Regions from separate parts of the Sporosarcina sp. SAFN-010 genome, predicted to be linked through region 1. Evidence: riboswitches for the same ligand, from Rfam matches in the RefSeq annotation. Region 1 holds a riboswitch; each other region holds the start of a gene.

Region 1 (12,468 bases):
ATTCTTCATCTATACTTCCGAAGATTCGACTATCCATACTGTTTACACGATTATCTCCCATAACGAACAATTTACCTTCAGGGACGTTCACTTCGAAGTCCTGTGTCAATTTCTGCCCTTCTGGAAGTGCTGCTTTGTTTGAATCCAAGTAAGGCTCTTTATACTTTTCCCCATTGATGGATAACACATCATTTTCCATTTTTACCGTATCACCTGGTAGCCCGATTACCCGCTTAATGAAGTCCTCTTCGGCATTTGGTGCATGGAATACAATCTTATCAAAGTGCTCAAGTGATGATATTTTTGAAATGACAACCCGATTATGATCGTGATACGTCGGTTCCATCGATTCTCCTGATACAATGACCGGTGTAAATAAGAATTGTCTTACGATGAATGCTACAAGTACTGCGACAATCAAAGACTTGCCCCATGACCAAAATTCTTTCTTTGACTCTGCTTCCATAGTTGACCCTCCGTTTTTCAATTTTCAATCACATACCCAAGTGAGCGTAATACATTGTCGATGAACGACTTTGTATATAATAAGACTTCTTCACGTTCCGGTTCATGATAGACGTCATGATATAAATGACGCCATTCTTTAAACTGGAATTCACTTAAATTTTGACGTTTCATCCACTTCTTCGATTCAGCAGTATCTGTCATCCGATCCTCTCCACCAGTGTGTAGGAGCAACGGTACATCTTGTATCGATTTCTCTGTCTGAAGAGTGCCTTTCATGAACGATGTGAGTTCTTTATACCAACCACCAGTCATAACCGATCTCACGTCGGAAGCATGACGGGTTTTTGGACGCTCTTCAGGGTTTTTAGTGAGCATGTCATATGTAACACCATGATCCAATTTCATAGAAGATGCTAAACGTGTCAGAATCGATGAAAATTTAGGTGGATGGTGGATCAGCGAAAGCCAAGGTGAACTGATGATAAGCCCTGCGCATTCAATTCGTTGCCGCTGAAGTAAATGAATCATAACTGTAGCGCCTAAACCATGTGCCAGAACTAGGACAGGAACACTTTCCTTCAATCCCGCATCTATCATTTTTTTTGCAAACTCTACATACGAATCGAAAGTCTCATCATGAGGATTCCCTTTCTCATCTGGGCCATGACCAGGTAAATCCCCCGTAATTACGTCAAATCCTGAAATTCTTAATCGTTGAATCAGCCATGCATATCGCTGATGGTCTTCGTACGCGTTATGTACAATGACAATGACTGCTTTTGCTTGTCCGTCTGCTTCCCATTTCCACATAGCGCTTCCCTCCATTTATTCCAATACTTTAAACTCCTTTTTGTACAAGGTCCTAAAACTTTGATAGGATTATTATACATCAATGTACAACAAGGAGGGCATTTTCATGATTGTTCCATATAAGGATGTTTGGCCAAACATCGATGAAACCGTATTCGTAGCCGATTTTGCTGTAATTAGTGGAGATGTCACAATCGGCGCTGACTCTTCCGTTTGGTTCAGTACCGTCATTCGCGGCGACGTTGCGCCAACTCGTATTGGTAAACGCGTCAGCATTCAAGACTTATCTTGTCTACATCAAAGTCCTAACAACCCGTTAGTCATAGAAGATGACGTCACAATCGGTCATAAAGTTACGTTACATAGTTGTACGATTAAAAAAGGGGCACTTGTTGGGATGGGTTCAATCATACTCGATGGTGCCGTAATCGGAGAAGGTGCATTTGTAGGTGCAGGCAGTTTAGTTCCTCCAGGGAAAGTCATTCCACCTGGTATGTTAGCACTCGGTTCCCCTGCAAAAGTAGTTCGTGAAGTAACAGACGCAGACCGGGAAGATATGGAAAGAATCGTTGAGAGCTACGTAGAAAAAGGTCAGCATTACAAACAACTTCAAAACTAAGCTGTAAATAAGAAAAGCAAGGGCGCTTAAATCGGCTCCCTTGCTTTTTTGTACTTATCCTTTAAGTTGAGTAACTTCTTCTTTCAATGCAGAAGCCTTATCTGTACGCTCCCAAGGTAGATCGATATCCGTTCTACCAAAGTGACCATAAGCTGCTGTCTGCTTATAAATCGGACGACGTAGGTCGAGCATCTTGATAATCCCAGCTGGGCGGAGATCGAAATGATTTCTGACAAGTTCAACAAGACGACTCTCAGAAATATCACTTGTCCCGAAAGTATCTACAGAAATCGAAACGGGCTTAGCGACACCGATTGCGTACGCTAACTGCACTTCACAGCGATCCGCTAACTCTGCAGCGACAAGGTTCTTCGCTACGTAACGTGCTGCGTATGATGCCGAGCGATCGACTTTAGTCGCGTCTTTACCAGAAAACGCTCCGCCACCATGACGAGCATAACCGCCATAGGTGTCAACGATAATTTTACGTCCTGTAAGACCTGCATCCCCTTGAGGACCACCGATGACAAAGCGTCCTGATGGGTTGATGAAATACTTTGTTTCATCATCCAGCAAGTTCTTTGGAACGACAGTGTCAATGACGTGTTGTTTCACTTCACGCTGTAATTGCTCAAGTGTCACTTCAGGATGGTGCTGTGTAGAAATAACAATCGTATCGACACGGATTGGTTCGTTCTTTTCGTTATATTCAATCGTTACTTGTGTTTTTCCATCTGGACGTAGGTAGTCGAGTGTCTCTTCTTTCCGTACTTTCGTCAGTTGACGGGAAAGTTTGTGAGCCAGGCTAATTGGTAGAGGCATCAATTCTTCTGTTTCGTTGCATGCATAGCCAAACATGAGTCCTTGGTCTCCAGCACCAATTGCTTCTAGCTCTTCGTCATCCATCAAGCCTTCACGTGCTTCAAGTGCACGATCGACACTTGCCGCGATGTCAGGCGATTGTTCATCAATAGATGTAAGTACGGAAGACGTTTCGTAATCGAATCCGTATTTCGCGCGCGTGTAGCCAATTTCCTTTACAGTTTCTCGAACCACTTTCGGAATATCGACATACGTAGTCGTCGTAATTTCTCCAATAACGAGAACTAATCCTGTTGTAATTGTCGTTTCACACGCTACGCGAGCGTTCGGGTCTTCCTCGATAATCGCATCCAGAATCGCATCTGAAATTTGGTCACACATCTTATCAGGATGGCCTTCTGTTACCGACTCAGATGTAAACAGTCGTCGATTTGTCATATGATTTCCTCCTTCAGCCGCAAGTTTCCTTACAGCGAACTCGTGATACGGTACTCTCGTTTTCCCAGTTTTCGTCCCGCGCCTGAAGAGAAGCGTCGTTCAACGTTCACAAGGATAAAGGCAAACATATAGAAAAAGCCCTCCACTCACGTATTGCATACATGAGGAAAGGCATGAGTTTCATAGGCACCTTTCACTCTTATCGTCCAGGGTTTCCCCCTGCTTCAGGTTTGGCACCTTTTCATAGACAAGGACGTCCATGCAGGTTGCCGGGCATCATAGGGCCTGTCCCTCCGCCAACTCGGGATAAGAGTATCCGTTCATCTATCTATGCTACGAGAAAACGCAGTTCTTGTCAAATTTTTTTGTAGCTCTCACTTGAGTTTTGAATTAGTATAGTTTATTATTCTTAATGTGTTATACTAATTCAAAATAAGACAGCCCCAACATGGGCAATAATGAAAAGGACGGTATCTACCTATGATTTCAGCGAAAATAGATAATGGACTCAAAGAACTTCTTTCTGGTACTAATATTACATTACAGCCATCTGTACCTGTATTAGTCGAAAAAGCAGTTTCCCGAGGTGAGGCTACGCTTTCAGCAGATGGAGCCGTTACAGCGCAAACCGGGAAGTATACCGGCCGTTCCCCTAAAGACCGTTACATAACTGAAGAAGCTACTTCTAAAGATAAGATTGACTGGGGCTCTGTTAATCGTCCGATTTCAGAAGTTCACTTCGACAATCTATATAAGAAGGTTTTAAACCACCTTCAAGCAAAAGAGGAACTATTTGTATTTAAAGGATTTGCAGGAGCTGACAAAGCTTCACAACTTTCGATTCAAGTTATCAACGAATTTGCTTGGCAAAACCTTTTCGTTCATCAGCTCTTCATCCGACCTACTGAAGAAGAATTGAAGATGCACGAAGCACAGTTCACGATCCTTGCAGCACCATCATTCAAAGCTGATCCTGCTGTTGACGGCACGGATTCAGAAACATTCGTCATCATTTCACTTGAAAAACGCATCGTGCTAATCGGCGGTACTGAATATGCCGGAGAAATGAAGAAATCGATTTTCTCTGTTATGAACTACCTGCTTCCTGAAAATGGAATACTTTCTATGCACTGTTCAGCTAACGTTGGTGAAAAAGGCGATGCTGCACTCTTCTTCGGATTATCAGGTACTGGTAAAACAACACTATCTGCTGATGCAAACCGCAAACTGATTGGTGACGATGAGCATGGGTGGTCTGATCACGGAATCTTCAACATTGAAGGTGGATGTTACGCGAAGTGCATCAACTTATCACCAGAAAAAGAACCTGAGATCTTCGGTGCCATTCAATTCGGTACAGTTCTAGAAAACGTAGTACTCGATACTGAGTCACGCATTGCTGATTATGATGATACTACATTAACTGAGAACACACGTGCAGCATATCCGATTGAGAATATCGACAACATCGTTCTTCCATCAGTTGCTGGACACCCGGAAACCATCATCTTCCTAACTGCTGATGCGTTCGGTGTGTTGCCTCCAATCTCGAAATTGACGAAGGAGCAAGCAATGTATCACTTCCTAAGTGGATTCACATCGAAACTTGCTGGTACTGAGCGCGGAATTACGTCACCAGAAGCTACATTCTCTACATGCTTCGGTTCACCATTCCTACCACTACCTGCAACGGTTTATGCTGATATGCTTGGTAAAAAGATCGATGAACATGGATCTCGCGTATTCCTTGTGAACACTGGCTGGACTGGCGGCGTCTATGGCGTTGGTAAGCGTATGGACTTGAAACACACACGTACAATGGTTCGCGCAGCACTATCCGGAGAATTGGATAACGTGGAAACCGAAACGTCAGCGACATTCGGACTTCAGATTCCGAAACAAATCGAGGGTGTTCCTAGTGAAGTATTGAACCCACGTAACGCTTGGAGCGATGCATCTGAGTATGATGCTAAGGCGAAAGAGCTTTCTCAACTATTCAAAGACAACTTCAAGAAGTTTGACCAAGTTTCTGAAGAGATCATTCAAAAAGGCGGTCCGATTATTTAATAGAATCAAAAAAGGAACCTTCCAGACTGTAGACAAACTCCTGAAATCATGGGGTTTTCCTACAGTCTTTTTTCTTTTCAATATAGTTAATAGTGAAAAGTTGATTTTCGCTGCGAGCGGACGCTTTCCGAGGGGCTTGCTCTCAGCCAATCGAACAACGAAGAGTTCGATTTGCCGTATTTTAGCGTACTTTGCTGAAATTAAGGCAGCACTCATCTCCCTCGCTTTGCTCAGTCCAGGGTCTTCGAGCTTCGCTTATCCCTCCGGAGTCGCCGCTCTCCACTACAATCAACAGCATCTCCCAACTATCAAATGAGTTAATGGAAATGATGATGAATCAAATCAAAGATCGGGAACAGATGGAGCTGCTTACACTCTACTTGTTAGTTCCGCAAGACCATCTGGTCCGTAAATTAGAGGTATCAATTTATTTCCCCTTCATTTATCCATTGGTTGGAGATTTATAATCCCTATTTGGGAGACCTAGCATAGATCCAGTTGTACTCAATAAAATGTCATTCATTCAATATACTAAGCCCTCTTAGGGTTGTCGATCGCATACCATGCTTCTCCTGGCATCGGAAAAAACGTATTCAACTGTCTCTTTACATTACCAGAGACTTCTTTGATTTCACATCGGTATCTCAAGTCTTCTGTTACATCTAGTTAGTCTCGACAGCTGGACATGGAGCCCCACAATTGCATTGTTTGCTTGAATGATGTGAATGTGTCATAGGAAATTCAGTTGATTGAAGTGCAGGACGGCGACTCCTGGGGATAAGCGCAGCGCGAAGACCCCACAGGAGCGAAGCGACGAGGAGGCTGAGGGCAAGCCCCCGGAAAGCGCCCGTCCGGAACGGAGATCAACGGCCTGTTATCCTTCATTTTTAGAGTCAACGATGCAAAAAGACAAAAGGGATGAAAATCAAATCGATTTCCATCCCTTTTGTCTACAGTATGAGAACCTTCCAGACAGGAAGGTTCTTTTTTTCAGGTTTGAGCTCTCATCCAATTAGTGAGATCCCTAACAATTTGTGCATTGTGCCACGATGGGAAGTGATGGGTATAGTCTTGGAAATACCATGTTTCGTAGGTTTTCTGATTCTCCCGAAGTGCATCCTCTAGCATGATGGCTTGTTCAAACGACACGTTTTCGTCTTTCATGCCGTGGATGATGAGTACGGGTGCGTTAATCTCTTCCACTCTGAACAGTGCCGTTCGTTCTCGGTATGCATCTGGTGCACTATTCGGTGAGCCGCCAATTACACGTTTCATCATCCGCCGCATATCTTCTCGCTCTTTATACGTAAAGACAACATCCGATACACCTGCCCAGTGGACGGTGGACGTAATATCATCCCGTAAAATTGCAGTCCAGAGCGCCATAATACCGCCCCTTGAGAAAGAAAACAAATGAATCCGTCCTTCTTTCCATTTAGGACTCTGTTTTAACACATCGACCGCATTCACTGCGTCTCGAAGGTCCGCACCAGCAAACTCATCGCGCCCTTCTCCACCACGATTCCCCCGATAATATGGAGCAAAAACGACAAACCCTTGGCTTGCGAATTGTGCAATCCGAGCAGGTCGCGCCATTCCAATGTGCTGAATGCCGCCTCTCATATAAATGAGACCTTCGTAACTTCCCGCTTCTTTTGGTTCTGCAAGCATTCCTTTTACTTTTAACCCGTCAGAGAAATACGTGATTTCAGTGAGGTCTACCATAGGATTAGGTGATGGATAAGCTCGCTTCGAAAGGATCTGAGCATCAGAGTACATGTTGCTCCACCCAACTTCTAAGTTCGCTCATCCCCTTATCCTTCATATGGAAGCTGAGAGTATCGCAGCGATCTAATTGCTCTCCCGTTAACCAAAGAGGGCCGTCCGTTTCAAAACGCTCTGCGTCCTCATCAATATCGACAACATCTGCTGTAAACACTGCTTTGCAAAATGGAGGATCGGTATAGACGACGTACTCAGCGAATTTCACTAAATTCTTAACGGTTACCCCTGTTTCTTCCATAACTTCTCGGATTGCAGCGTCATCAATTGTTTCACCGTGTTCTGCTTTGCCACCTGGAAATTCCACTCCACGTATCTTATGAGTAGTCAGCAACCACTTACCTTCGTGCTTAAGCACAACAAGAACGTGACGTGCTTCTAAATCTTGTTCCCCAAAAACGAGCTCTACGCGGCTTCCTTTTAGGTCGTCAAATGTTAACATCGCTTTGCACACCCTATCTAGCTGATCCGCCCACTTACATGTTTCCAGCACCTTTATAACCTACAACTGGCTGTCGGAAAAATGGTAGCTGTTCTATGAACGCCTTGGATTCATCATCCGTGAATTCATGGATTAGCGCATACATTTTGTATAAGCGCAGGTCGACTTTGTGATTATCCCGATCATAATGATAAGGCACATATGGTAAATGGGATCTCAGAAAGTTTGTAAATTCTAATTCATGTGTCTGATCAAACAAGTGATGAAAAACCTCAATGTACTCCTTTGGAATATTCACTACATATTCATAAGGTGAATCGAATTCATGGATATTGATTTGTTGATGAGCGACTGATACATACATTGTAAATTTTCCATCTGCCAAAGTAATCCCAACCTTTTTTAAAGTAGTATGGACCACTTAGGCATGAGTATGTGCATGTGTTTTCTGCAAGTTTAAATTAGCTACTTTTTCAACAGCATCTGCAACGTTTTGATGGACATTCGGATCTAAAGGATGTGGCACGAGATCCCCGTGTTTTGTAGAATCTACAATGGCAAGTGCAGCTGCAATAAGCATTTCATACGTAATCTTATTCGTTTTTGCATTTAATGCTCCGCGGAAAATTCCTGGGAATCCAAGAACATTATTCACAAGTCGTCCGTCAGCTGCAAAAGCAGCACCTGCTTCCAGCGCAACTTCAGGTTGAATCTCAGCATGTGGATTCGATAGCGCTAAAATAATTTGACCTGGACGAACCATTTCCGGTTTGATCAACCCTTGTACACCCGTTGTTGCAATAACGATATCACTTGTTGCCATAATCTCTTCCAACGAGTTAGCAGTTGAGCCACCGTATTTCGCAAGGCGCTCTAACGCTTGTTCATTCATGTCAATACCTTGCATTTTCTTAACCCCATAAGCCATCATCATTCGACTGATTGCAAGTCCAGCTGCGCCCAATCCGATTTGACCTACTACAGAGTCTTCCAATTTCACCCCTGCTTGGCGGCAAGCAGAAAGGGTTGAAGCGAGAGCAACGACTGCAGTTCCGTGCTGGTCATCGTGCATAACAGGAATATCGAGCTCTGCCTTCAATCGTTCTTCGATTTCGAAGCAATGAGGTGAGCCAATGTCTTCTAATAGAATCCCACCAAATCCTTGATGGATATGTTTCACGGTTTCTACAACCTGATCAGGGTCACTTGTATCGAGTAAAATTGGAATCCCACTAATACCTGCAAATTGATCGAACAATACGGCTTTACCTTCCATTACTGGCATTCCTGCTACAGGTCCGATATTTCCCAATCCTAAAATAGCTGTTCCGTCAGTTACAATCGCCACAGTATTCGAAATACCTGTGAAAAACTGTGCTTGCTGTGGATCTTTTTCAATCACTTTACATACGTTCGCAACTCCCGGCGTATAGACACGACGTAAATCGCCAAGCGAGCGGATTTCAACTTTGCCTTTCATATGTATCTTTCCACCTTCATGTGCACGCAGCACATCATCGGAAATCGCCTGTACTTGAATCTCATCACCGATTGCATTGATAGCCTCAACAATTTTCTCCAATTGCTCGACGTCGTTACACTGGACAGAAACGTCACGGATTGTAGTCAATGTACCCACTTTTATGGTCTGGATATCACCTATATCACCTTCTAGTTGGCCAATCGCATATGCAACTTTTGCGAAGTTACCAGGTTTTGAAGGCGTTTCAATAATCAAATTCCGTAAATAGGGTGTATTTGTCATACTAATTTCTCCTTTTTCTGAATCGAATATTCACAGTTTAGTCACAGACCTATTTTACACATCAGCTATCAGTTGTTCAATGAAATAGAAAAAAACAATGCATCCTTCCTAATCGGAAGGGTGCATTGTCAGTTAAGCTTTGATATCTATTGCTGAGCCTTTAAAAGGATGAGCGGCATCAGGCAAAGATTGCAACATTTCAGTTGCTGCAGATGCATTTGCAGTCATTGCTTTGTCCAAAATAGATAATTTTACAGTCGATTGAAGACTCCGCAACTGGCTAGACATGATGGATGAAATATCCAAAATAATCAGCTCCTCTCTCCCTATTTATCGGTCAGACTAGATAGTCATGAAGGAATTTTTCTTAATTGTTATCTTCACCAAGAAATGCATTCAACATCCATTGATGCTTTTCAATCCCTTGATAAATTGCATTTAACAAATCCTCAGTCATGAAGTCGCCAGCATCTCCAGCTAATTTCATGCCCGTTTTTAATGATTTCATAATCGAGTCAAAATCATTTACGATTGTTGACACCATTTGCTCAGCTTTTTCACTGCCATCCGCTTCTTTTACAACTGACACTGATAAATGTTCTTTCATTGTAGCAGTCGGTTTTCCTCCAAGAGTTAGAACGCGTTCTGCGATATCATCCATATGTTGCGTAGCTTCGTCGTATAGTTCTTCAAATTTAGCGTGCAGTGTGAAGAATTGCTTTCCTTTTACATACCAGTGGTAGTTATGTAATTTTGTATACATGACTGACCAAGTGGATACTTGTGTGTTCAATTCTTTGATTAATTCTGTTGACATAATGAAACGACCTCTTTTCTATGAATTTTGTCTAATACTTCTCTCTGTTATTTTACCACCGAACGGTTTAAACTAAACGTACAATACTTTAGGAGCGGTTTACATGAAAAAGCTTGTTTTGTTACTCATTCGCTTTTATCAAAAAATGATTTCGCCACTTACGCCACCCTCTTGCAGATTCTATCCTACCTGCTCGCATTATGGAGTCGAAGCCGTGGAAACTCATGGTGTCGTTAAGGGAATGTGGCTGACAATTGTCCGGATTTCAAAGTGCCATCCTTTTCATAAAGGCGGATTTGACCCTGTTCCTGCCAAGAAAGAAAAAGTCTAATAACTCTTTTAGTTGTCAAGTGCTTCTCCATTTAGTATGATGAAGAAGCACTTTTTAAATCGTAATGATTACGTATTGGAGGATTTAGGCAGATGACACGAAACCGGATACTAATAGGACTTCTTCTTCTCACGCTCGTACTTGGGGCTTGTGGGAAAAAGGATGATTCGAATGGAAGTAAAGCAGACGATGGAAAACTCGAGGTGTATACAACAGTTTATCCACTACAATATTTTACGGAACGAATTGGTGGTGACACAGTTTCTGTAAAATCGATCTACCCAGCAGGAACCGATGAGCATTCATTCGATCCGACCCAAAAAGAAATGATGAAACTGGCAGATTCAGATTTGTTTTTCTATGTGGGGCTTGGACTTGAAGGTTTTGTAGAAAATGCAGAAAAAACATTAAAAAATCAACACGTTAAGTTACTTCCGACAGGCGAACATATCGATCAGTCAAAGCTAATGGAAGGTCATCATCATGATTCGGATGAAGAGGAACATGGGCATGAACATGAGGGGGAAGAGCATTCAGAAGGCAACACCGATCCCCACGTATGGATTTCCCCTGTTCTTAGCATGGACTTAGCTAAAGCTGTTCGAGATGGACTTACAGAGCAAGCTCCAGAGAACAAAGAACTGTATGAAAAGAACTTTGAAGCGTTGAAAAGCGATTTAGGATCGTTGGATAAAGAATTTGCAACAATGGTAAATCAGGCAGCTTCAAAAAATTTTTTTGTTTCACATGCTGCTTTCGGCTATCTAGCTAATGAATACGGATTAGAGCAGATTTCCATTGCTGGTCTCAACACACAAAACGAGCCATCCCAAAAGGAACTCGCCCACATTGTGGAAGAAGCAAAAGAAGCTCATGTGAAAACAATTCTCTTTGAACAAAACGTGAGCTCTAAACTGACTAAAGTCGTCCAAAATGAAATTGGAGCAGACTCCGCCATTCTTCATAACTTGTCTGTCCTGACGAAAGAGGATATTGCCAACAAAGAGGATTATTTCTCATTGATGAAACGCAATATTCAAGTGTTGTCTGAAGCACTTAATTAAAAAGCTAGAGGTTGGAAGGGAAATATTTTCTCCTTCCTCCCCTAGCCTTTTTTTGTTTTTAATTATCCATAGTAAACCTTTCGCGAAGTTCCTTCCTCATTAATTTGTTCGATGCGTTTCGAGGTAATTCATCGACAAATTGAAAGGATTTCGGAACTTTATAAGACGCTAGTCTAGTTTGACAAAACTCGCGTAGGCCTCCAACTGTAACCGGTGATCGCAAAATGATAAACGCTGCGGGAACTGATCCCCATTCGTCGCTTGGCATTGCACATACGCCTGCCTCTACCACTTCTGGATGCTCCACAAGCACTGACTCTATCTCCGCAGGATAGATGTTTTCCCCACCAGAGATGATCAGGTCAGAACGTCGATCAGAGACAAATAAAAAGCCTTCTTCATCGAAATACCCGATATCCCCGGAATGCAGCCAGCCATTTTTCAATGCTTGAGTGCCAGTATTCTTTCCTATATATCCTTTAGTGACGTGTGGCCCCTTAATGAGAATTTCCCCTTTAACAAATGGCTCTTTTTCTCCGTCAATTTGGATATCTGTGAAAAATAACGGTTTTCCTGCTGACCCTGGCTTTCGTAATGCATCTTCAGCCGAAAGCGTCGCTGTCTGTGAGCTAGTTTCTGTCATACCGTACGTTTGTAATACAGGGAGCCCACATTGTTCTGCACGCTTTAAATAGCTAACAGGAACGGGACCGCCACCGGCAAGAAGTGTGCGGAATTTTGGATGGACAGACAACTTTTCGTTTTCAATAACTGTTAGTAATCGTTCGAGTGTGACCGCCACAACAGACATTCCTGACACACGTCCGTTACTGATTTCATCAGCCGCTACTGCAGCATCAAATTTGTCAAACAACCTCACTTCGGAGCCATACAAAACGGCTCTCGCTAAAATAGAGAAACCACTAATATGAAATAGAGGCATCATGTGGAGCCATGCATCTCCATCATGTAGGCCGCTGTTCAAAACAGCAGATAGCGCACTCGATGTATGATTTTGTGCAGTTTGACGAACCCCTTTCGGA
Region 2 (7,950 bases), on a different contig from region 1:
AATTTGGGAGCACATTCAGGATGAGATGAACCGCCGATTCAAAGAAACAGGGCACCGCAATGCGTATTTCCCGATGTTAATTCCTGAATCCTTCTTCCAAAAAGAAAAGGATCATATCGAAGGTTTCGCTCCTGAATTGCCATGGGTAACAGAAGCTGCTGGGGAGCCACTTGAAGAAAAACTTGCACTTCGTCCAACATCAGAAACGATGATTGGTCACCTATATTCCGACTGGATCAAGAGCTATCGTGATCTTCCAGTCCTTATCAACCAATGGGCGAACGTGTTCCGTTGGGAAAAGAAAACATTGCCGTTCATCCGTACATCTGAATTCCTATGGCAAGAAGGCCACACGGCTCATGCTAATGAAGAAGAAGCACGTCATGAAACGATGCAAATGTTGAACATTTACAAAGAAGTCGTTGAAGAGCTTCTAGCAATCCCAGTATACGATGGACAAAAAACTCCTTCCGAACGATTTGCAGGAGCGGTAGATACGTTTTCAATCGAAGCGATGATGAAGGATGGAAAAGCAGTTCAAGCAGGAACATCCCATTATCTTGGTTCAAAGTTCGCAGAAGCATTTGATATTAAATACCTGACAAAAGAAAATAAGCATGAATTCGTTCATACAACTTCATGGGGGACGTCAACTCGCCTGATCGGGTCTGTCATTATGGTGCACGGCGATGAGCAAGGTCTTGTGTTACCACCACGCGTTGCACCAACACAAGTTGTGCTAATCCCAGTAGGTCCTTGGAAAAAGAATCCTGCGATTATGGAAAAACTTGATGAAATCTATGCGGAGTTGAAGTCTAAAGGAATCCGCGTACGTTTGGACGATTCGGATCAGTCCCCAGGATATAAATTTAATGAGTGGGAACTAAAAGGTGTACCAGTTCGCGTTGAACTTGGACCACGTGATTTAGAAAATGCACAAGCAATGTTGAAAATGCGTGATGTAGAAGGTAAAGACGCATTTGCATTAGAAGGTTTGGTATCAGAAATCGAAAACCAACTGACAACGATGCAAAGCCGCTTGTTGGAAAAGGCGCGGACGTTCCGTGATGAGAACTCTCATACGAACATTGAAACCTTGGTTGAGCTCACTACTCATATTGCTACATCTCAAGAAAACAATGAAATCCCTGGTTGGATTCTTGCTGGATGGTGTGGAGATGATGCGTGTGAAGAGCATGTAAAGGAAGAAACAAAGTTCACGACACGTAACATTCCATTCAATCCACCAGTTGAAAAGCATACGTGCATTAACTGTGGTAAAGAAGCGAAGCATACTGTTTGGTTTGCACGCGCTTATTAAATTGATAAAACCCCACCGACTCCGGCATTCGGATTCGATGGGGTTTTTAACATGAAATGATTTTGGAAAGTTTACCAGTACATCTATTCTGCTGTTTAATGGATTATTCCACTAAAAAATGCGTACTGGATATAGGGCGTGTACCTATATAAAGTCTTACAAACTCCGAGCTGCCATTAGTTCGTGAGTGGCAAGTTTTGAAATTTCCAAGCCTTTCATTGGGGTACCGAGTCCCGTCGAAAGCTTTGCAATCAAGTCATAATTTTTATAGTCTGCTGTTGCTTGTACGATTGCGCGGGCGAATGCCTCGGGATTGTCTGACTTGAAAATGCCTGACCCAACGAATACACCGTCAGCTCCTAATTCCATCATCAATGCTGCATCTGCGGGTGTTGCTACGCCACCTGCTGAGTAGTTAAGGACAGGTAGCCTTCCTGCTTTTTTAATGGCTTGTAGCAGTTCATAAGGAGCACCAAGTTCGCGTGCTTCTGTCATGAGTTCTTCATTGTTCATATGCACAACCTTCGTTACTTGAGCATTGATCATTCTAAGATGGCGCACAGCTTCTACTATATTACCTGTACCTGGCTCACCCTTCGTACGAAGCATCTTTGCCCCCTCGCCTAAACGGCGAGCAGCTTCCCCTAAGTTGCGCGCACCGCAAACGAAGGGTACCCGGAATTCACTTTTTAACAGATGGAATTCTTCATCAGCGGGTGTTAGCACTTCGCTCTCATCGATGCAGTCCACATTAAGTGATTCTAATATCCGCGCCTCGGAAATATGTCCAATGCGTGCCTTCGCCATGACTGGAATCGAAACCGCTCGTTGAACTTCTTCGACAATCCGTGGATCTGCCATTCTTGCTACGCCACCCTCTGCACGGATATCCGAAGGGACTCGTTCCAATGCCATTATTGCCACTGCCCCAGCAGCTTCTGCCACTTTCGCTTGCTCAGCGTTAATCACATCCATGATGACGCCACCGTATGAAAGATTCATAATTATTCCCCCTTTTGATATGTTCAGTATACAGGGGATTGACCACTTTAAAATAGCCAGATATATAATAATTAAGGTGGTCAGAATACCTTGCTACAAATTGTTTGAATTCACTAATCCAGGAAACATCAGGAAGTGAGTGACTTACCCTTTAGTACTATATATTTTAGTGTTGCAAAAACATTAAATTAGTCACAAACAGCCAATCTTAACCGATATCAACTATGGAGGGGATCAACATGAAAATGAGAATCCGTACAAAACTTATATTGATTTCAGCAATTTTACTAGTAATTCCAAGTTTGGTTATCGGGTTAAGTGGCTACACATTAGCCAAAAACAGTTTGAATGATATTGGCTCACAAGGATTGAAAAATGATGTAATGCTAGCGATCGATGTACTAGAATCGTTACAAGAACAAGTTGATAAAGGCAATTTATCGCTTAAAGAAGCTCAAGATATTGCTAAAGACAAACTGATCGGTCCGCTTCAGGAAGATGGAACACGTGCAATCGAATCAGAAGTGGATATGGGCGAACATGGTTATTTCTTTGTCTTAGGAGATGATGGAGTCGCTCTTGCACACCCTGTTAAAGAGGGAGAAGACTTAAGTGGCTCGAAGACAAAAGACGGTATGATGACTACAATGGAAACAATTAAAACCGCGCAAAATGGCGGAGGGTTTCTAACTTTCGATTTCGCGGTGCCAGGAACAGATACCGTTGCGCCTAAAATTGTCTATACTCAAGTGTTCCCGCAATGGGGATGGAACGTTGTCGCGGGTTCCTATTTAATGGATTTCAATAGTGAATCCAAAACTTTGTTAATGGTTCTGGGAGTGGTTCTTGGAATTTCCCTTCTTGCGGGAGCTGTTGTCATCATTTGGTTTTCAGGTCATTTATCGAAACCGCTTATACGGATTACAGATCATGTTGCTCAAGTGGCGGACGGCGATCTGTCAGGAGAAGTTGGGCAGGTCCGAAATCGTGATGAGATCGGAGAACTCGCATTGTATGTGAATCGGATGTCGAACAATCTTAAGGATATGATTGAACAAGTCTCGAATGCATCTATGCAAGTGGCAGCGACTTCAGAGGAGTTGTCCGCGAGCAGCGAGGAAACGAGTCGTTCAGTTGAACACGTTTCAGAGGCTATCCAGGAGTTAGCAAGCGGGGTTGACGGACAACTGGAACAAACTGAAACAGCCAATCAAGCAGCCGCTACCTTGTCTTCAGACATGGAGCATGTCACAAAAGAGATGGAGCAAGCAGGGAAGACGGTGCAATCCACTGTTCAACTTGCCCATGAAGGATCCGGATCAGTGACACGTGTCGTGAATCATATGGAATCCATTCAGCATGAAACAGATTCTGCTTTCAATTATGTCAACCAGCTTGGTAGTAAATCTGCAGAAATCGGAAAAATTGCTGGAATGATTACGGATGTCGCAGAACAAACGAATCTACTTGCTCTAAATGCAGCAATTGAAGCTGCGCGTGCCGGAGAGAACGGAAGAGGATTTGCAGTGGTTGCTGATGAGGTTCGAAAACTCGCAGAGCAATCCTCGAACGCCGCTACTCAAGTAGGTACACTCATTGCGGCGATTCAGGAAGACATCGGGTATTCCGTCACAGCTATTGGAAAAGGAAATCAAGCAGTGAAAGAAGGAGCGAATCTCGTTCAAGAGACAGGACAGACCTTCCAACAAATTTCCGAAGCGATTACTAGCATTTCTGCTCAAATTGAAGATGTAACGAATAGTACCGAGAGAAACCGGATGGAGTCTGGACGTATTGCAGCAGTCATTGAACAGACCGCTACCATTGCGATGGATTCAGCAAATCATACGGAGAATATTGCAGCGACAGCCGAACAGCAAACTGCTTCCATGGAAGAAATCGCAGCTGCTTCAGAAACATTGGCCGAAATGGCACAAGGTTTGCAGGAGACGGTTCGTCGATTTAAGTTGTAATATAACAAATTTAAACTGTCCCTTTAAGCTCATAAGAGTCTGAAAGGGACAGTTTTTGTATGGTCCAAGTGTTATGAGCAAAATAGTTAAGAGTTAAATGAGTATATGCTATCCTTACATGGTAATTGAAATTCATTATCAGAAGGAGTTACTTAAGATGACAATACGAGTAAAAGCGATTATCGGAAGTACAAGCTCGACTTCCTACAATAAAAGATTGGTGAACTTCATGAAAAAACGTTATGCTGATCGTTTGGACATTACGTTAGTTTCGATTAATGATGTGGAAATGTTTTCGGTCGATCATGAAAGTGAACCGCCTACAAATGTTCGTGCATTTAAAGAGAATGTAAAAGATTCGGATGCTGTGTTATTTGCAGTTCCTGAATATAACTTCTCCATCCCTGGCGCTATGAAAAATGCGTTAGACTGGTTATCCCGTGGAGGAGAAGCGACATTACGTGATAAGCCTGCATTCATCGTAGGTTCATCAATGGGCGTGTTCGGTAGTGTGCGAGCGCAAATCCATTTACGCGAGATTTTGTCCAACCCAGGTCTTTCTCCACTGATTTTGCCAAACAATGAAGTGTACATTGGGTCTATTCACCAGAAGTTGAATGATCAAGATGAGTTAACAGACGAATCGACAGTTGCCTTCTTGGATTCTGTAGTTGACAACTTCGTGGACTTCTACGAGCGCATGACAGAAATGCATGCATCGAAAAAAGCATAATAAAAACAAGCATTCTGTGTAAAACTGCAGAATGCTTGTTTTTTGTTAGGGGAGAATTGCGAAAGAGCGCACAGGGAATCCCGATGCCTTTTCAGGTTTTGGAACGATATTAAAGATGATAGCCCCTTTTGTCGGGAGTTTGTCTAAATTCGTCAAGAGTTCGACTTGGTACGTATCTTGTTCAAGTACGTAGTATTCTCCATGGAGCGCTCCATTTTTTCGGAAGTCTGCAGCAGAATCGGTGTCAAATGTTTCGTGTCCAACGGCTTTTACTCCCCGGTCCTCAAAAAGGAATTTCAACGCATCCAATCCCCAGCCTGGAATTCTGTTATTTCCATCTGCATCTTTATTGCAGAAACTTTGCGAATCTGGCCAGCGTTTGCTCCAGTCAGTACGGAGTGCTACGAATGAGCCTGCTTCGATCGTCCCGTGTTCTTTTTCGAAGTCTAATAAATCGTTTTTCGAACAAGTAAAATCATGATCAGCTTCCGCATCTTTCGATTTGTCGACAACGATTAATGGAAGGACGAGCTCTTTTAACTCGAGTTCTTCTAAGTAGCGAGTGTCCCGGACAAAGTGGATGGGTGCATCGATATGGGTTCCGTATTGACCTGCAAAGCTGAATTGCTGTGCAAAGAAACCGTCATCGTGGTTAAAAAGCGTTTTGAACTCAGCATCTTCAAACATGAAGAAGTGTGGAGATGTTGGACCGAATGTATGAGTGAGGTCCACCCATTCTTTTGCCTTTAACGTAGTGAGTGCAGTTAACAAATCCGTTTGTGTTTGTGTTGTCATCTCATTCCCGCCTTTTCTTTAGTGCCGAAAACCGGCTATTTTATACAAAAAGAAGACCCTCTTATGACTAATAGAGGGCCTTCTGCGCATACTGCATGAAGTCAGCTCTCATCTCGAGATGCATCTGCACCTCCTGGAATTAGCACCTCGGCCTTAATGGCTGGTTGCTGAGACATCGTAGGGCCAGTCCCTCCGTCTCTCTTGATAAGAAATGTTTATTGAATTGTTTGAAAAATGATTATTCTGATAGTACCATGCCTTCTTATTGAAAGCAATAGGGACCAGATGATTTCTTTCTCTGGGGAATTTGATATACTTACATATAGTTTGGAAATAGTTCAGTGGGCATCCTTAAAGGGCGGGATTTGTTTTGCTAAGACGTGTTATTGGAGGAGCTGTTGGACCAGAAGTATTTAACGAATGGTCAACTGAATGAGTTATAAGGAAGACGAGAAAGGGTAAGTAACGTTATAAGTGGTCTACATAACCTATTGGAAGAGGCGAATTAGTGTGAGCTCAAACTATACAGATGATAGCTTTGCATTACATACAGATTTATATCAAATCAATATGATGGAAACGTACTGGGCTGAAGGCATCCATAACAAAAAAGCGATTTTTGAGCTGTATTTCAGAAAATTGCCGTTTGGAAACGGTTATGCAATTTTTGCCGGACTAGAGCGTGTACTCAATTATTTAAGAGATCTGAAATTCACTGATAGTGATATCGCATATTTAAAAAACGAATTGCACTATAAAGAAGATTTTCTCGATTATTTAAAGGACGTCCGTTTTACGGGGAATCTCTATTCCATGAAAGAAGGAGAAACCGTATTTGGAAACGAACCAATTCTGCGAGTTGAAACAACCTTAGCAGAGGCGCAGCTTATTGAGACGGCACTCTTAAATATCGTCAATTACCAAACGTTGATTGCTACAAAGGCAAGTCGTATAAAGCAAGTCGTGAAAGACGAAGTGGTGATGGAGTTCGGTAGTCGTCGTGCACAAGAAATGGATGCGGCTGTTTGGGGAGCTCGTGCTGCAGTAATTGGAGGCGTAGAAGCAACCAGTAATGTGCGCGCTGGCAAGCTATTCGGTATCCAGGCGAGCGGCACGCATGCCCATTCCCTCGTGCAAGCTTACAAAAGTGAATACAAAGCGTTTCACTCATACGCCAAACGTCATCGTGACTGTGTCTTCCTTGTTGATACGTATAACACGTTAAAAATTGGCGTGCCGACTGCTATTAAAGTGGCGAAAGAACTCGGAGATACCATTAACTTCATAGGCATTCGTCTAGATAGTGGAGACATCGCATTTTTGTCAAAAGAAGCGCGACGTATGTTGGATGAGGCAGGATTTAAGGATGCGAAAATCGTTGTGTCGAATGATTTGGATGAATACACGATTCTCAACTTGAAAGCTCAAGGGGCACAAGTGGATATTTGGGGAATCGGAACAAAACTCATTACCGCATATGACCAACCAGCGCTAGGTGCTGTCTACAAGCTCGTTGCGATCGAAGGCGAAAATGGTGAGATGGTGGATACCATCAAGATATCATCCAATGCTGAAAAAGTGACAACGCCTGGACGAAAGAAGTTATATCGGATTATTGATAAAGAAAATGGAAAAGCTGAGGGAGATTACATCACGATGTATGATGAGGATCCTAATGCAGAAAAGCGTATTAAAATGTTCCATCCCGTTCATACATTCATCTCTAAGTTTGTAACGAATTTTGAAGCCAGAGACCTTCATGAAAAAGTCATCGACAATGGACAAGTGATTTATGAAGTGCCTTCAACTCAAGAAATTCAACAATATGCCAAAGACAACTTGAATTTGTTATGGGATGAATACAAACGATCCCTGAATCCGGAAGAGTATCCTGTCGATTTAAGTCAGAAATGTTGGGATAATAAAATGAGGAATATTCAAGAAGTCCAGGAGATGGTAAGCGACTTCATAAATGAATAGGAGGGATCAGGTATGAATAACTTACAACAGCAAATTATTCAAGAATTACGTGTGTTACCAGAAATCGATCCTCAAAAAGAAGTACGGGTCTCAGTGGATTTCCTAAAGTCGTATTTGAAGAAAAACACGTTTTTAGAAGGCTACGT
Region 3 (12,468 bases), on a different contig from region 1:
GAGCAATTGCGTCAATGGGGACAGGAAGCGGGGACTCACTTTGCGAAGAAAGAAAGTGTCTCTTTAGACATGATGCTTCGTGAGGTTCCTGAATACCGTGCATATATTGGTACCGTTTTAAAGCATGAAGGACTAAACCGTAACATCAGTTCAGAGGAAATGTATGAACTGACGACTGTACTCGATACGATTGTGAACGATGTCGTCTACTACTTCAGCCTTCCTTTTGTGCATTATGAAAAGGAAATGCTGAAGATTTCACAAGCTGCGGTTGCTGAATTATCCGTTCCGATTGCATCCATTAACGATACGACTGCTATCCTGCCGTTAATCGGTATTATGGATTTCAATAGAGGAACCGTGCTGCAAGAAAAAGTTCTTAATGAAGCTGTTCGACTCAATCTCGAGCATTTGATCATCGACCTTTCAGGACTTCAAACGACGGATACATTTGTAGCTCAACAGTTATTCATACTCTTTGAATCACTGTCGTTAGTTGGGACTGTTCCAGTCGTTAGTGGAGTAACCCCTGCTATCGCACAAACGCTAGTCGGTCTTGGTATAGACTTCGGCTCCATCAAGAGCTTTGCAACGTTAAAACAAGCAATTCAATATGTAGCATAACAAAAAGGACACTGAGCGAATCAGTGTCCTTTTTGCTTGGAACTTGGAGCGATTTTTACAAAAGTTAAAACCTCTTGGTTCTTTCGATAAGAGACAAATCGCAAGTTGCTAGGAGAAGAAGGGCTTCCATTGTCATGAATTGTGAGAATCACATCATTCGCATTTTTTTCATATCCTATAAGAGGTACCCAGTGATAGTCGAATTCATACTTTCCACTCCACTTGAAAGTAAACCATTTATCAAATTTCGCCGCAACGGGACGTCCGTTCTCAAGTTCGGATATCGCTTCGGATAACGAACATTTCCGAACTTCCCAATCGGCACCTAGTATCTTATGAAGCCTATGAACGAAACGCCATGTGAATAACCCGATTCGAGTAGTTCCTAATAGCTTGTAAAGCTTATTGACAGAAACTTTGGAAATTGGGACATTCAAATAGTGTAAGATCACAGAAGCTGTTACGGGACCGCATGCAGATGGTCTTAGCTGTATGTCTATGGAAGGTTCATATTGTGATTTGCCTTGTAGTTGTTTTAAGAACGGCACGACAAAATCCTCCCTTATTTACTCTTTTGAAAAGGAAAGTCCTTTTTCATCCATTAGAGTTTGTAGTGCTGATTTGAAGTTTGCGTATGACTCTACTTCAGAAGCAACTCCTGAATTAACCATTTGACGGACAAATGGAGGAGTGAAGCCAACCATGATTGGACGAATGCCCATCAATCGAAGTTCGGATCGCATGAGTTGCAATTCATGAGTCAGCATTTCCAAACCTTCCTCTTCAGCCAAACGGATACTTGAAAAGTCGAATACGGCAGCTTCAGTATGTCTATGGTCCCCAGCATACTCAAGAACTTTCGTGCGAATACGTTCCATTCGTTCTCTATCTATATATCCGACAATAGGGAGCAAGATTGTATTATCAATAATTGACGTAATAATTGGAACAGATGTCTCACTAATAATTTCTTCATACTTGGCAATAGTGGCTTTTAATTGTGCAATTTCTTCTATATGACTCATTCTACACCTCTTAGTTTTTCTTTAACCTCTCTTAAGTATAACTGATTTTCAAAAAAATACATAAAAAAAACCGACTGCATAGGCAGCCGGAGGAATTGCTAGTATCTTTTAAATTGTTAGACCTTCAAGGAAGCTTGTCACTTGCTCAGGAGATTTTGCGTTGGCACTATGAAGGTGCGCTTTTTTCTCTCCATTTTCAAAAATGAGTAAGCTCGGAATCCCCATCACATCATACTTTTCTGCGATTTCAGGAAGAACATCGCGGTCTACATCATACCAATCGTACTGATCGTAATCTTCTGTAATAGGTCCGATAAACATGTCCATCACTCGACAGTCTGGGCACCATCCTGCCTGGAATTTAATAACTGAGCGTGATGGTTCGTTAATAATGTCATCGAATTGTTTTGCGGTTGTAATTGAATCCATGTATATTCGACTCCTTTCATATCTTCAGTGTACAATGAAAAGCGCTTTCAGCCCATCAACTTGTTTCGGAAGGAATGAATAGTTGTTTTTTAGATTTAAATATTGCGAAAACGCAGGAAATAGTCTACAATTAGATTCATAGAAAAGGTTTCTATTTTTTTTACCCACAAAATGAATGAGTGTTCATTCAAAAGCAAAGGGAGGATTTCACGTGGCTTATCAAATTAAGAAAGCAGCAGTTATCGGATCTGGTGTTATGGGGTCTGGAATCGCTGCACACCTCGCCAATATTGGGATTCCTGTTCTTCTTCTGGACATTGTTCCAAACAAATTGACAGAAGACGAAGAGAAAAAAGGATTTACACTGGAGCATAAGGCAGTTCGCAACCGAGTTGTATCTGGATCGATTCAGAAACTACTAAAACAAAAACCAGCACCACTGACTTCTAAGAAAAACCTAGCTTTAATTGAAGCGGGCAACTTGGAAGACGACTTAGAAAAGTTGAAAGACGTGGACTGGATCATTGAAGTTATCGTTGAAAACTTAGAAGTTAAAAAGGGCTTATATGAAAAAATCGACGCTGTTCGCAAACCCGGAACAATCGTCACTTCAAATACATCAGGAATTAGTATCGATGCTATGGCGGAAGGTCGTTCAGAAGACTTCCAAAAACATTTCCTAGGTACGCATTTCTTCAATCCGCCGCGTTACTTGAAATTGCTTGAAGTGATTCCAGCAAAAACGACTTCAAATGAAGTAATCGAGTTCATGACGTCATTCGGTGAAGATCGCCTTGGTAAAGGTGTCGTGTTAGCTAAAGACACGCCGAACTTCATCGCCAATCGAATCGGAACATACGGACTTCTCGTCACGCTTCGTGAGATGGAAAAACGCAGTTATACAGTTGGTGAAGTGGACTCTGTAACTGGAACTCTGATTGGACGCCCAAAATCTGCGACATTCCGCACGTTGGATGTAGTAGGGCTGGATACATTCATGCATGTTGCGAAAAACGTCTACGACAAGACTGAAGGGGAAGAGCAGGCGGTATTCGAACTTCCTGAATTCATGAAAAAAATGATCGACAACGGGTGGATCGGTGCTAAAGCGAAGCAAGGATTCTTTGTGAAAAAAGGCAAAGAAATCTTCGAGATCGATTCATCGACGCTTGACTACGGTCCAGTCAAGAAAATGAAAACGCCTTCAATTGAAATGGCGAAGCAGCAAAAAGGACTCGGCAATCGTGTGAAGTCATTAGTGTACGCAGATGATCGTACAGGAGAGCTTCTCTGGAGCATCTTAGCACCGACACTTCTTTACTCTGCTGACATGCATGGCAAAATCGCAGATACAATCGTATCCATCGATAATGCGATGAAATGGGGTTTCGGATGGCAACAGGGGCCGTTTGAAGTTTGGGATGCTATCGGTGTCAGCAAATCAGTCGAACGGATGAAGGAACAGGGAGAAACAATTCCTGAATTCGCTCAAAAATTGCTCGATAAAGGATTCGAAACCTTCTATAAAGAGGAAGACAACGAGCTCTTCTACTTCGATGGGGAAGGATACTCTCCAGTTCCGGTTAATGAGAAAGTAATCGACTTGAAATGCTATAAGAAAAAGCATGGCGTCATCAAGAAAAACTCTGGCGCAAGCTTGATCGACATGGGAGACGGAATTGCACTTCTTGAGTTCCATTCACAGTCTAATGCGATTGGCCTCGACATTATGCAAATGATTAACTTTGCGGTGGATGAAGTTGAGAAGAACTATAAAGGTCTCGTCATCGGTAACCAAGGAAAGAACTTCTGTGTCGGTGCAAACCTCGGAATGATTTTGATGGAAGCGCAAGATGATAACATCTTCGAACTCGATTTCGTAGTGCGGACGTTCCAAAACGCAATGATGAAAATCAAGTATTCATCGAAACCAGTCGTTGCAGCACCGTTCCAAATGACGTTGGGTGGCGGAGCAGAAGTCTGCTTGCCAGCTGCTCATATCCAAGCTTCCATGGAAACGTATATCGGCCTTGTTGAAGCTGGAGTTGGACTGATTCCTGGTGGAGGCGGAAACGTCGGTCTTTACTTGAAACACTTAAAAGGATTGCCGAATGGCGTTCAAGTGGACTACCAAAACATCGCGAACAACGTATTCGAATCGATTGCGATGGCAAAAGTGTCGACTTCCGCTGATGAAGCACGTGAAAACAACTTCCTCGATTTCGCAGATGGCATTAGCGTCAATGCGGATCATCTATTATATGATGCAAAACAAGCAGCACTATCACTTTATGACAATGGCTATCAAGCGCCAAAGCATGAGAAATTCCCGGTAGTTGGTGAAACCGGCTATGCAACGTTATTACTCGGTGCTGAAGGCATGCGTTTGTCAGGGTTCATCAGCGATCATGATATGAAGATTGCGAAGAAACTCGCATACGTATTGGCTGGTGGCAAACTGCCATACGGCACACTAGTCGATGAGCAGTACTTGCTGGACTTAGAGCGAGAAGCGTTCTTGAGCTTAGTAGCAGAGCCGAAATCACAAGCTCGCATGCAACACATGCTTGTCAAAGGCAAACCATTGCGTAACTGATGAAACAGAACTTTTAGAGGAGGAAACACAATGCGTGAAGCAGTAATCGTAGCGGGTTCCCGCACACCGGTTGGTAAAGCAGGTAAAGGATCACTTGCAACAGTCCGACCAGATGATTTAGGAGCCCTTACTATAAAAGAAACATTAAAACGCGCAGGAGGATATGACGGTCCGATTGAAGACCTGATCATCGGCTGCGCAATGCCGGAAGCAGAACAAGGCATGAATATGGCACGTAATATCGGTGCACTTGCGGGATTACCGGATACGACACCAGCGATTACCATCAACCGTTTTTGTTCATCAGGACTCCAGTCCATTGCTTATGCAGCTGAACGCATTATGCTTGGACACTCTGAAGCCATCCTAGCAGGTGGTGCAGAATCTATGAGTATGGTTCCAATGATGGGGAATACCGTTCGACCGAATGCAAAGCTTGCTGAAGAAGCACCTCAGTATTACATGGGAATGGGGCATACTGCCGAGCAAGTTGCCGTAAAATATGGAATCAGTCGTGACGACCAAGATGCGTTTGCGGTTGAATCTCACCGTCGCGCAGCAGCAGCGATTGACACTGGAAAGTTCGATGACGAAATCGTCCCAGTCGAATTTACAAAAGGATATGTCGACAACAACGGGAAATTTGCAGAGAAAAAAGAAACGTTTTCTATGGATGAAGGCGTACGTCGCGGTACAACTACGGAAATCCTAGCGAAATTGCGTCCTGCCTTCTCCGTTACAGGATCAGTAACAGCAGGTAACGCTTCGCAAACGTCTGACGGTGCAGCATCTGTACTCGTCATGGATCGTGAAAAAGCTGTGGCGGAAGGGCTTACGCCAATCGCGAAGTTCCGTTCGTTTGCAGTAGCAGGCGTTCCACCTGAAATTATGGGAATTGGTCCAATCGCTGCGATTCCTAAAGCGTTGAAAATCGCTGGACTAACAATTGACGATATTGACGTATGGGAATTGAACGAAGCATTCGCATCCCAATCCCTTCAAGTCATCCGTGAACTGAAGCTGGACACGAGCAAAGTGAACGTCAACGGCGGCGCAATCGCTCTCGGTCACCCACTTGGTGCAACCGGTACGATTTTGACTGTGCGTATGATGAGTGAACTGAAGCGTCAAGGCAAGCAATTCGGTGTCGTTACGATGTGTATCGGTGGCGGAATGGGCGCAGCTGGCGTGTTTGAATTACTTTAAAAAATCATGAACGTAAAATAGAGGAGGAACTAGAAATGACTGAAACTACGACAAATGAGCTAATTAAAGGCGGGGCGTTTTTAACTGAAGACATTACACCGGACCGAGTATTCACGCCAGAAGACTTTTCTGACGAGCAAAAGATGATTGCAAAAACAGCGGAAGACTACGTGAAAAACGAAGTGCTTCCAGTTGTGGATAAATTGGAGAACCATGAGTTTGAACATTCCGTAAAACTACTTAAATCTGCTGGAGATCTTGGTCTTCTAGGCGCAGACGTTCCTGAAGAATATGACGGTCTAGGGTTGGATAAAATCTCATCTGCATTAATCTCAGAGAAACTAGCAGTTGCAGGTGGATTCTCAATCACTCACGGTGCACACGTTGGAATCGGTACGCTTCCAATCGTATTGTTCGGTAACGAAGAGCAAAAGAAGAAGTACTTACCGAACTCTGTAGCAGGGGACAAAATCTCTGCTTACGCACTAACTGAGCCAGGTTCAGGTTCTGATGCTCTTGGAGCGAAGACGACTGCAAAAATGAACGCAGCGGGTACTCACTACGTATTGAATGGTGAAAAGCAGTGGATTACGAACGCTGGCTTTGCTGACGTTTTCGTTGTCTATGCGAAAATTGATGGCGATAAATTCTCAGCATTCATCGTAGAGCGCGAATTCCCTGGTGTTTCTGTTGGGGCGGAAGAGAAAAAGATGGGCATCAAGTCTTCATCTACACGTACACTGATCTTGTCTGACGCTGAAGTGCCTGTTGAGAACTTGCTTGGTGAAGTGGGCCGCGGTCACATTATCGCTTTCAACATCTTGAATATTGGTCGTTATAAGCTTGGAGTAGGTACAGTTGGTGGGTCAAAACGTGCGCTTGAACTTGCGATTTCGTATTCAAACGAGCGTAAGCAGTTCAATACGCCGATTTCATCGTTCAACTTGACGAAAGAAAAGATTGCAACGATGGCGTCCCAGCTATATGCGACGGAAAGCTTGATTTACCGTACAGTCGGTTACTTTGAGCAGCGTCAAAGCCAGATGACTGCTGAACAGCAAAAAGACGGAAAAGCGATTGCAGCGGCGATTGCTGAATACGCGATTGAATGTTCTATCAACAAAGTAGTTGGGTCTGAGACACTCGATTATATCGTTGACGAAGCGGTTCAACTACACGGTGGATATGGTTTCATGGCTGAATACGAAGTAGAGCGCGCATACCGCGATTCACGTATCAACCGAATCTTCGAAGGAACAAACGAAATTAACCGTATGATCGTTCCGGGAACATTCATGAAGAAAGCGCTAAAAGGCGAGTTGCCATTGTTGCAACAAGCTCAAGCACTTCAAGAAGAGTTGCTTATGATGATGCCGGAAGAAATTGGCGATGCACCGCTTGAACAAGAAAAGGTTCTAGTGAAGAATGCAAAGAAAATTGGTTTGCTAGCTGCTGGATTAGCTGCACAACGCTATGGTACGAAACTCGAGCAGGAACAAGAAGTTCTTGTGAACATTGCGGATATTGCTAATAACATCTTTGCAATGGAATCTGCACTCCTACGTACTGAAAAAGCAGTCGCGAAAAACGGAGCAGAAAAAGAACAACAAAAAATCTTGTACACAGAAATCTTCTGTCAAGAAGCATTTGCCGCAATCGAACGCGATGCGAAAGAAACGCTTTACGCTGCAGTGGACGGAGATAACCAGCGCATGATGATTTCAGCATTGCGTAAGTTGACTCGCTCAAACCCTTACAACGTAATTGCGAAGAAGCGTGAAGCATCAGTCAAGCTGATCGATGCTGCGAAGTATGTTGTTTAATTCATAACTTTTGTACACTCCCATCCAGACTGCAATTCTGTAGTCTGGATGTTTTTGTGGTAAAATGGAACCAATGGGGGTGACTGTATTGGGACTGCACTATTATGGCTATCCAAAATGTACAACATGTAAAAAGGCTGAAAAGTGGCTGAAAGAAAATGATATTTCTTACGAAGCATCCAACATTGCTGAACAGCCACCGAGCGAACAAGCATTGAAAGAAATGATCACTAGTTCTGAAATGCCATTGAAGAAGTTCTTTAACACGAGTGGCATGAAATATCGTGAACTCGGTTTAAAGGACAAGCTTGCTACTATGAGTGAGGATGAACAAATCCAATTGCTAGCGTCTGACGGCATGCTCATTAAGCGTCCACTTGTGACTGATGGTAAAACGACTACTGTCGGGTTCAATGAGCAAACGTTTGCAGAAACGTGGAAGGCATAACTTCATTTCTTGTCTTTCAAAGGTACCTGTGGCAAAATAGAATCAAGTATAACAATTATTAGTTGGAGGGGAATAGAATGAGCACACCACAAGGTTTGAAGTATTCTGAAGAGCACGAATGGGTTAAAGAAGAAGACGGTAAATACCGAATTGGTATTACACACTTTGCACAATCTGAGCTTGGTGATATCGTGTTCGTTGAATTGCCATCTGTTGGCGACGAATTGAAATCAGACGAGCCATTCGGTAGCGTTGAATCTGTAAAAACGGTTTCAGAACTATATGCACCAATCAGCGGTAAAGTCGTTGAAGTGAACGAAGATTTAGAGGACAGCCCTGAGCTTGTCAACGAATCTCCTTACGAGGGTGCTTGGATGGTAGTTGTGGAAGCAACGAAACCAGCTGAACTGGATGAGCTTATGACTCCTGAAGACTACGACAAAATGACTGTCGGAGAATAATACTAAAAGGCGCCGACTATCCGGCGTCTTTTATATTTTCTATTGAAATAGAGTGTCAACAGTGTTGATTTACGTTTCAGGCGGACGCGGGCCTACAGGAAGTAGGTCATGCAACCGTTGCGGCAGGACGCCGCGTACTTAGGTTGTTTCCTTGAACTTCCCCCAGGAGTCGCCGCCTTACACTTCAATCAACGAGATTTTTTGCATCTAGTGACGTCATCAACAGCTATCTAGATTCATCAGGGATCTTTAGTCCCTATATGCTATTTTTAGAGTGAAGGTGATAGGCATGAATGAATGGACATATAGTGAGTGGAAAGAACTCGCTGATCGAGAAGAGCTGGCGGCATTCTATTTGTATACACCGCTATGCGGAACGTGTGCAGTGGCCAGCAAAATATTGAATGTCGTAACAGAGATGAAGCCAAGTCTTCCAATTGGAAAAGCTAACTTAAACTATGTTGAAGAACTGGCGACAGAATACCAGGTTGAAAGCGTACCGTGCCTGCTCATCAAGCGAAAAGGCGAGCAAGCTGAGAAAGTCTATGCCTTTCAATCGGTTCAAAATATTCTCGAAAAGCTTAGTTGACACTCCTAAATCGCTATGGTATAACTAAAAGCAACCAATTGAATAACTGACTCTTATAAAGAGAGGTGGAGGGGAGAACCCTGTGAAGCCCGGCAACCGTCAATTTAATTGAAATGGTGCCAAGTCACACAAAGCGTATGCTTTGAAAGATGAGAGATCGGATGAACGCCATGAATTCTTATGCGTACGCCTTTCTGTGAATCTGCAGGAAGGCGTTTTTAATTTAATTATATATGTTGAAGTGAAAATCACCATCGGTTCAGACATTTTAGTTGTTTGGAGCGAGAGTTGTTACGGAGAACAACTTTTGCGAGTAAAAGCGAAGCGTTAGGAGCAGGGTGCTGATGCCTTAATTTCTGCAAAGGGCTCAGAAATATGGCCAATCGAATTCTTCGTGGTTCGATTGGCTGAAATCGAGCCCCTCGGAAAGCGTCCGCCTGGAGAGGAAAACAACGGCAAGTGGTCGGATTGTTTAATTTAACTTATATAGCGATTAGTATTGGACAGAATGAAAAGCAGTGAGGTGGGTGTCGAATGATTCAATTAGCAAATGTCAACAAACGATTTGGGACCTCAAGCACTGCGATTACTGCAGTTGACGGAGTAAACCTAACGATTGAAGAAGGAAAAATATACGGCATTATCGGGTATAGTGGTGCTGGTAAAAGTACGCTAATTCGATTGCTCAATGGGTTGGAACAACCAACAGACGGTTCTGTCGAAGTAAACGGTCGTAAGATTTCATCCATAGGTGGAAAAGAACTTCGTCAAGCCCGTCAAAAAATCAGTATGATCTTCCAACATTTTAACTTGCTTTGGTCTCGTACCGTAAAAGAGAACATTACATTCCCTTTAGAAATAGCAGGAGTTAAAAAGGCAGAGAGAGAGCGGAAAGCAGCGGAATTGATAGAGCTCGTAGGCTTAGCAGGACGTGAAAATGCCTATCCATCCCAATTGTCGGGTGGACAGAAACAACGTGTCGGAATTGCCCGGGCACTCGCGAACGACCCTGAAGTGCTCTTATGTGACGAAGCAACGTCCGCACTCGATCCAGAAACGACTGATGCGATTTTAGACTTGTTGACAAGCATTAACGAAAGGCTTGGATTAACAATTGTCCTCATCACGCACGAAATGCACGTCATCCGGAAAATCTGTCATGAAGTCGCAGTGATGGAAGCAGGACGTGTTGTAGAAACTGGAGACGTACTACAACTGTTCCAGTCACCGAAAGAACAGATAACAAAACGATTCGTTTCGCAAGTGACTGAACCGGAAGATGCGAAGAAAGTGATGTCGCTCATGCGTCAGGATTATCCGGATGGCACACTTGTCAAACTAGCGTTTGTTGGGGAACGTACAGAGCAACCCGTACTCGCTAGTTTAATAAGAGAGTATCCAGTGGATGTCAGTATTCTTCAAGGAAACATCTCGCAAACTCGTGGCGGTGCATACGGGACAATGATTTTACAAATAACAGGTGAACCAGAGGCAACCGCAAATGCAATTCAATATTTACATGAACAAGGTGTCCAGACGGAGGTGTTTGAGAAATGATTGAAACGTATTTCCCGAACGTGGACTGGGCAAAAATGTGGGAAGCAACAGTAGAAACACTTTATATGACGTCTGTCTCAACCATATTCACTTTCATCATCGGGCTAGCACTTGGGATCCTTCTTTTCCTAACCGGTCCAGGCCATATATGGGCAAACAAGCTAGTTAACTTGCTAACGGGATCAATTGTTAACATTTTCAGATCGATTCCTTTCATTATATTGATCATCCTTCTAATTCCGTTTACTAAGTTTCTAATCGGAACAATCAGAGGCCCAGAAGCTGCAATGCCGGCATTGATTATTGGAGCTGCTCCGTTTTACGCAAGAATGGTACTGATTGCGCTGCAGGAAATTGACAAAGGTGTTCTAGAAGCAGCACGCTCGATGGGTGCAAAAACCTCAACTATCATTTTTAAAGTATTATTGCCAGAGTCGATGCCCGCTTTAATCTCCGGGATTACAGTGACAGCAATCGCACTTGTTGGCTACACGGCGATGGCAGGAATTATCGGCGCTGGAGGACTAGGAACACTTGCCTTCCTAGACGGATTCCAGCGAAGCCGAGAAGACGTCACACTCGTTTCAACAATCTTGATCCTAATCGTCGTCTTCATCCTACAATTTGCAGGAGACTTCGCCGTCAAAAAGCTCGACAAACGATAACACAGGGAAAAACAGGCATGCCTGTCTACTATATAAGTGGTTTGATGAATTAAAACTGATGCCTGGCATCTCCGTTGATAGGAGTGGAAGGCGGCGACTCCTGTGGGAAAGTTCATGGAAACAACCTAAGTACGCGGCGTCCTGCCGCAACGGTTGCATGACCTACTTCCTGTAGGCCCGCGTCCGCCTGCAACGGAAATCAACACTGTTCGTTATCAAATCTAAAAAAACAGAAAAGGGAAGTGGAATGGATGAAAAAGTTTTTAACAGGAATTTTACTAGCAGTACTTGTATTAGCACTTGCAGCATGTGGTTCAAAAGACGACAAAGATGGAAACGCAAGCGGTTCTGATGAAGACGTAAAAGTCATTAAAGTTGGCGCATCCAACGTTCCACACGCAGAAATTCTGGAAGAAGCAAAGCCGCTATTGAAAGAAAAAGGCTATGACTTGGAGATTGAACCGTATCAGGATTATGTATTACCGAACCAAGATCTTGATTCTGGAGACCTGGACGCAAACTACTTCCAGCACATCCCTTACATGGAAACACAAATTGCGGACCACGGATATGACTTCACAAACGCAGGCAGCATTCATATCGAGCCAATCGGTGTCTATTCTAAGAAATACAAATCACTAGACGAACTTCCGGATGGCGCTACAATCCTTATCAGTAACTCGGTTGCTGACCACGGTCGTGTTCTTGCGATGCTTGAAGCAGAAGGTCTTATCAAGCTTAAAGACGGTGTGGATAAGACAAAAGCTGAAGTGAAAGATATCGTGGATAACCCGAAAAACATCAAGTTCGACGCAAACTATGAAGCAGCACTTCTTCCACAAATGTTCGACAGCGAAGAAGGCGATGCAGTACTGATCAACTCGAACTACGCAATTGATGCAGGCATCAACCCAATGGAGGATTCTATTGCACTTGAAGAATCTGATTCTCCATATGTGAACATCCTTGCAGTGAATACAGGGGATGAAGACAAACCAGCTATCAAAGCACTTGTCGAAGTTCTAACTTCAAAAGAGATCCAAGA

The links. A riboswitch is a leader RNA that binds a small molecule or an ion and turns the genes downstream of it on or off. The one in region 1 is predicted to bind S-adenosylmethionine.
Region 2: linked by a shared signal. The riboswitch ahead of ACR65F_RS07470 (cyclase family protein) and the one ahead of metK (methionine adenosyltransferase) in region 1 are both predicted to bind S-adenosylmethionine.
Region 3: linked by a shared signal. The riboswitch ahead of ACR65F_RS15015 (methionine ABC transporter ATP-binding protein) and the one ahead of metK (methionine adenosyltransferase) in region 1 are both predicted to bind S-adenosylmethionine.

What each region holds. Positions count from the first base shown of each region.
Region 1 is NZ_JBPFDS010000023.1:8,130-20,597, reverse strand. Features, by position in the region: gene lepB (signal peptidase I) at 1-466, opposite strand, end outside; gene ACR65F_RS17150 (alpha/beta hydrolase) at 484-1,278, opposite strand; gene ACR65F_RS17145 (gamma carbonic anhydrase) at 1,385-1,897, shown strand; gene metK (methionine adenosyltransferase) at 1,952-3,157, opposite strand; SAM riboswitch class I at 3,354-3,470, opposite strand; gene pckA (phosphoenolpyruvate carboxykinase (ATP)) at 3,638-5,224, shown strand; partial or broken gene ACR65F_RS17130 (transposase) at 5,551-5,754, shown strand; gene ACR65F_RS17125 (alpha/beta hydrolase family protein) at 6,215-7,003, opposite strand; gene ACR65F_RS17120 (NUDIX domain-containing protein) at 6,993-7,448, opposite strand; gene ACR65F_RS17115 (transposase) at 7,483-7,833, opposite strand; gene ACR65F_RS17110 (NAD-dependent malic enzyme) at 7,870-9,213, opposite strand; gene ACR65F_RS17105 (putative motility protein) at 9,346-9,519, opposite strand; gene ACR65F_RS17100 (Dps family protein) at 9,581-10,030, opposite strand; gene yidD (membrane protein insertion efficiency factor YidD) at 10,134-10,361, shown strand; gene ACR65F_RS17090 (metal ABC transporter solute-binding protein, Zn/Mn family) at 10,454-11,425, shown strand; gene ACR65F_RS17085 (o-succinylbenzoate--CoA ligase) at 11,484-12,468, opposite strand, start outside.
Region 2 is NZ_JBPFDS010000005.1:805-8,754, reverse strand. Features, by position in the region: gene proS (proline--tRNA ligase) at 1-1,321, shown strand, start outside; gene pdxS (pyridoxal 5'-phosphate synthase lyase subunit PdxS) at 1,478-2,323, opposite strand; gene ACR65F_RS07480 (methyl-accepting chemotaxis protein) at 2,563-4,296, shown strand; gene ACR65F_RS07475 (NADPH-dependent FMN reductase) at 4,454-5,029, shown strand; gene ACR65F_RS07470 (cyclase family protein) at 5,075-5,824, opposite strand; SAM riboswitch class I at 5,930-6,035, opposite strand; gene ACR65F_RS07465 (nicotinate phosphoribosyltransferase) at 6,335-7,804, shown strand; gene nadE (NAD(+) synthase) at 7,817-7,950, shown strand, end outside.
Region 3 is NZ_JBPFDS010000015.1:2,322-14,789, forward strand. Features, by position in the region: gene ACR65F_RS14965 (STAS domain-containing protein) at 1-624, shown strand, start outside; gene ACR65F_RS14970 (C39 family peptidase) at 645-1,172, opposite strand; gene ACR65F_RS14975 (STAS domain-containing protein) at 1,191-1,649, opposite strand; gene ACR65F_RS14980 (thioredoxin family protein) at 1,758-2,078, opposite strand; gene ACR65F_RS14985 (3-hydroxyacyl-CoA dehydrogenase/enoyl-CoA hydratase family protein) at 2,290-4,674, shown strand; gene ACR65F_RS14990 (acetyl-CoA C-acetyltransferase) at 4,705-5,880, shown strand; gene ACR65F_RS14995 (acyl-CoA dehydrogenase FadE) at 5,916-7,703, shown strand; gene ACR65F_RS15000 (arsenate reductase family protein) at 7,792-8,151, shown strand; gene gcvH (glycine cleavage system protein GcvH) at 8,229-8,612, shown strand; gene ACR65F_RS15010 (thioredoxin family protein) at 8,902-9,201, shown strand; SAM riboswitch class I at 9,252-9,357, shown strand; gene ACR65F_RS15015 (methionine ABC transporter ATP-binding protein) at 9,736-10,758, shown strand; gene ACR65F_RS15020 (methionine ABC transporter permease) at 10,755-11,423, shown strand; gene ACR65F_RS15025 (MetQ/NlpA family ABC transporter substrate-binding protein) at 11,675-12,468, shown strand, end outside.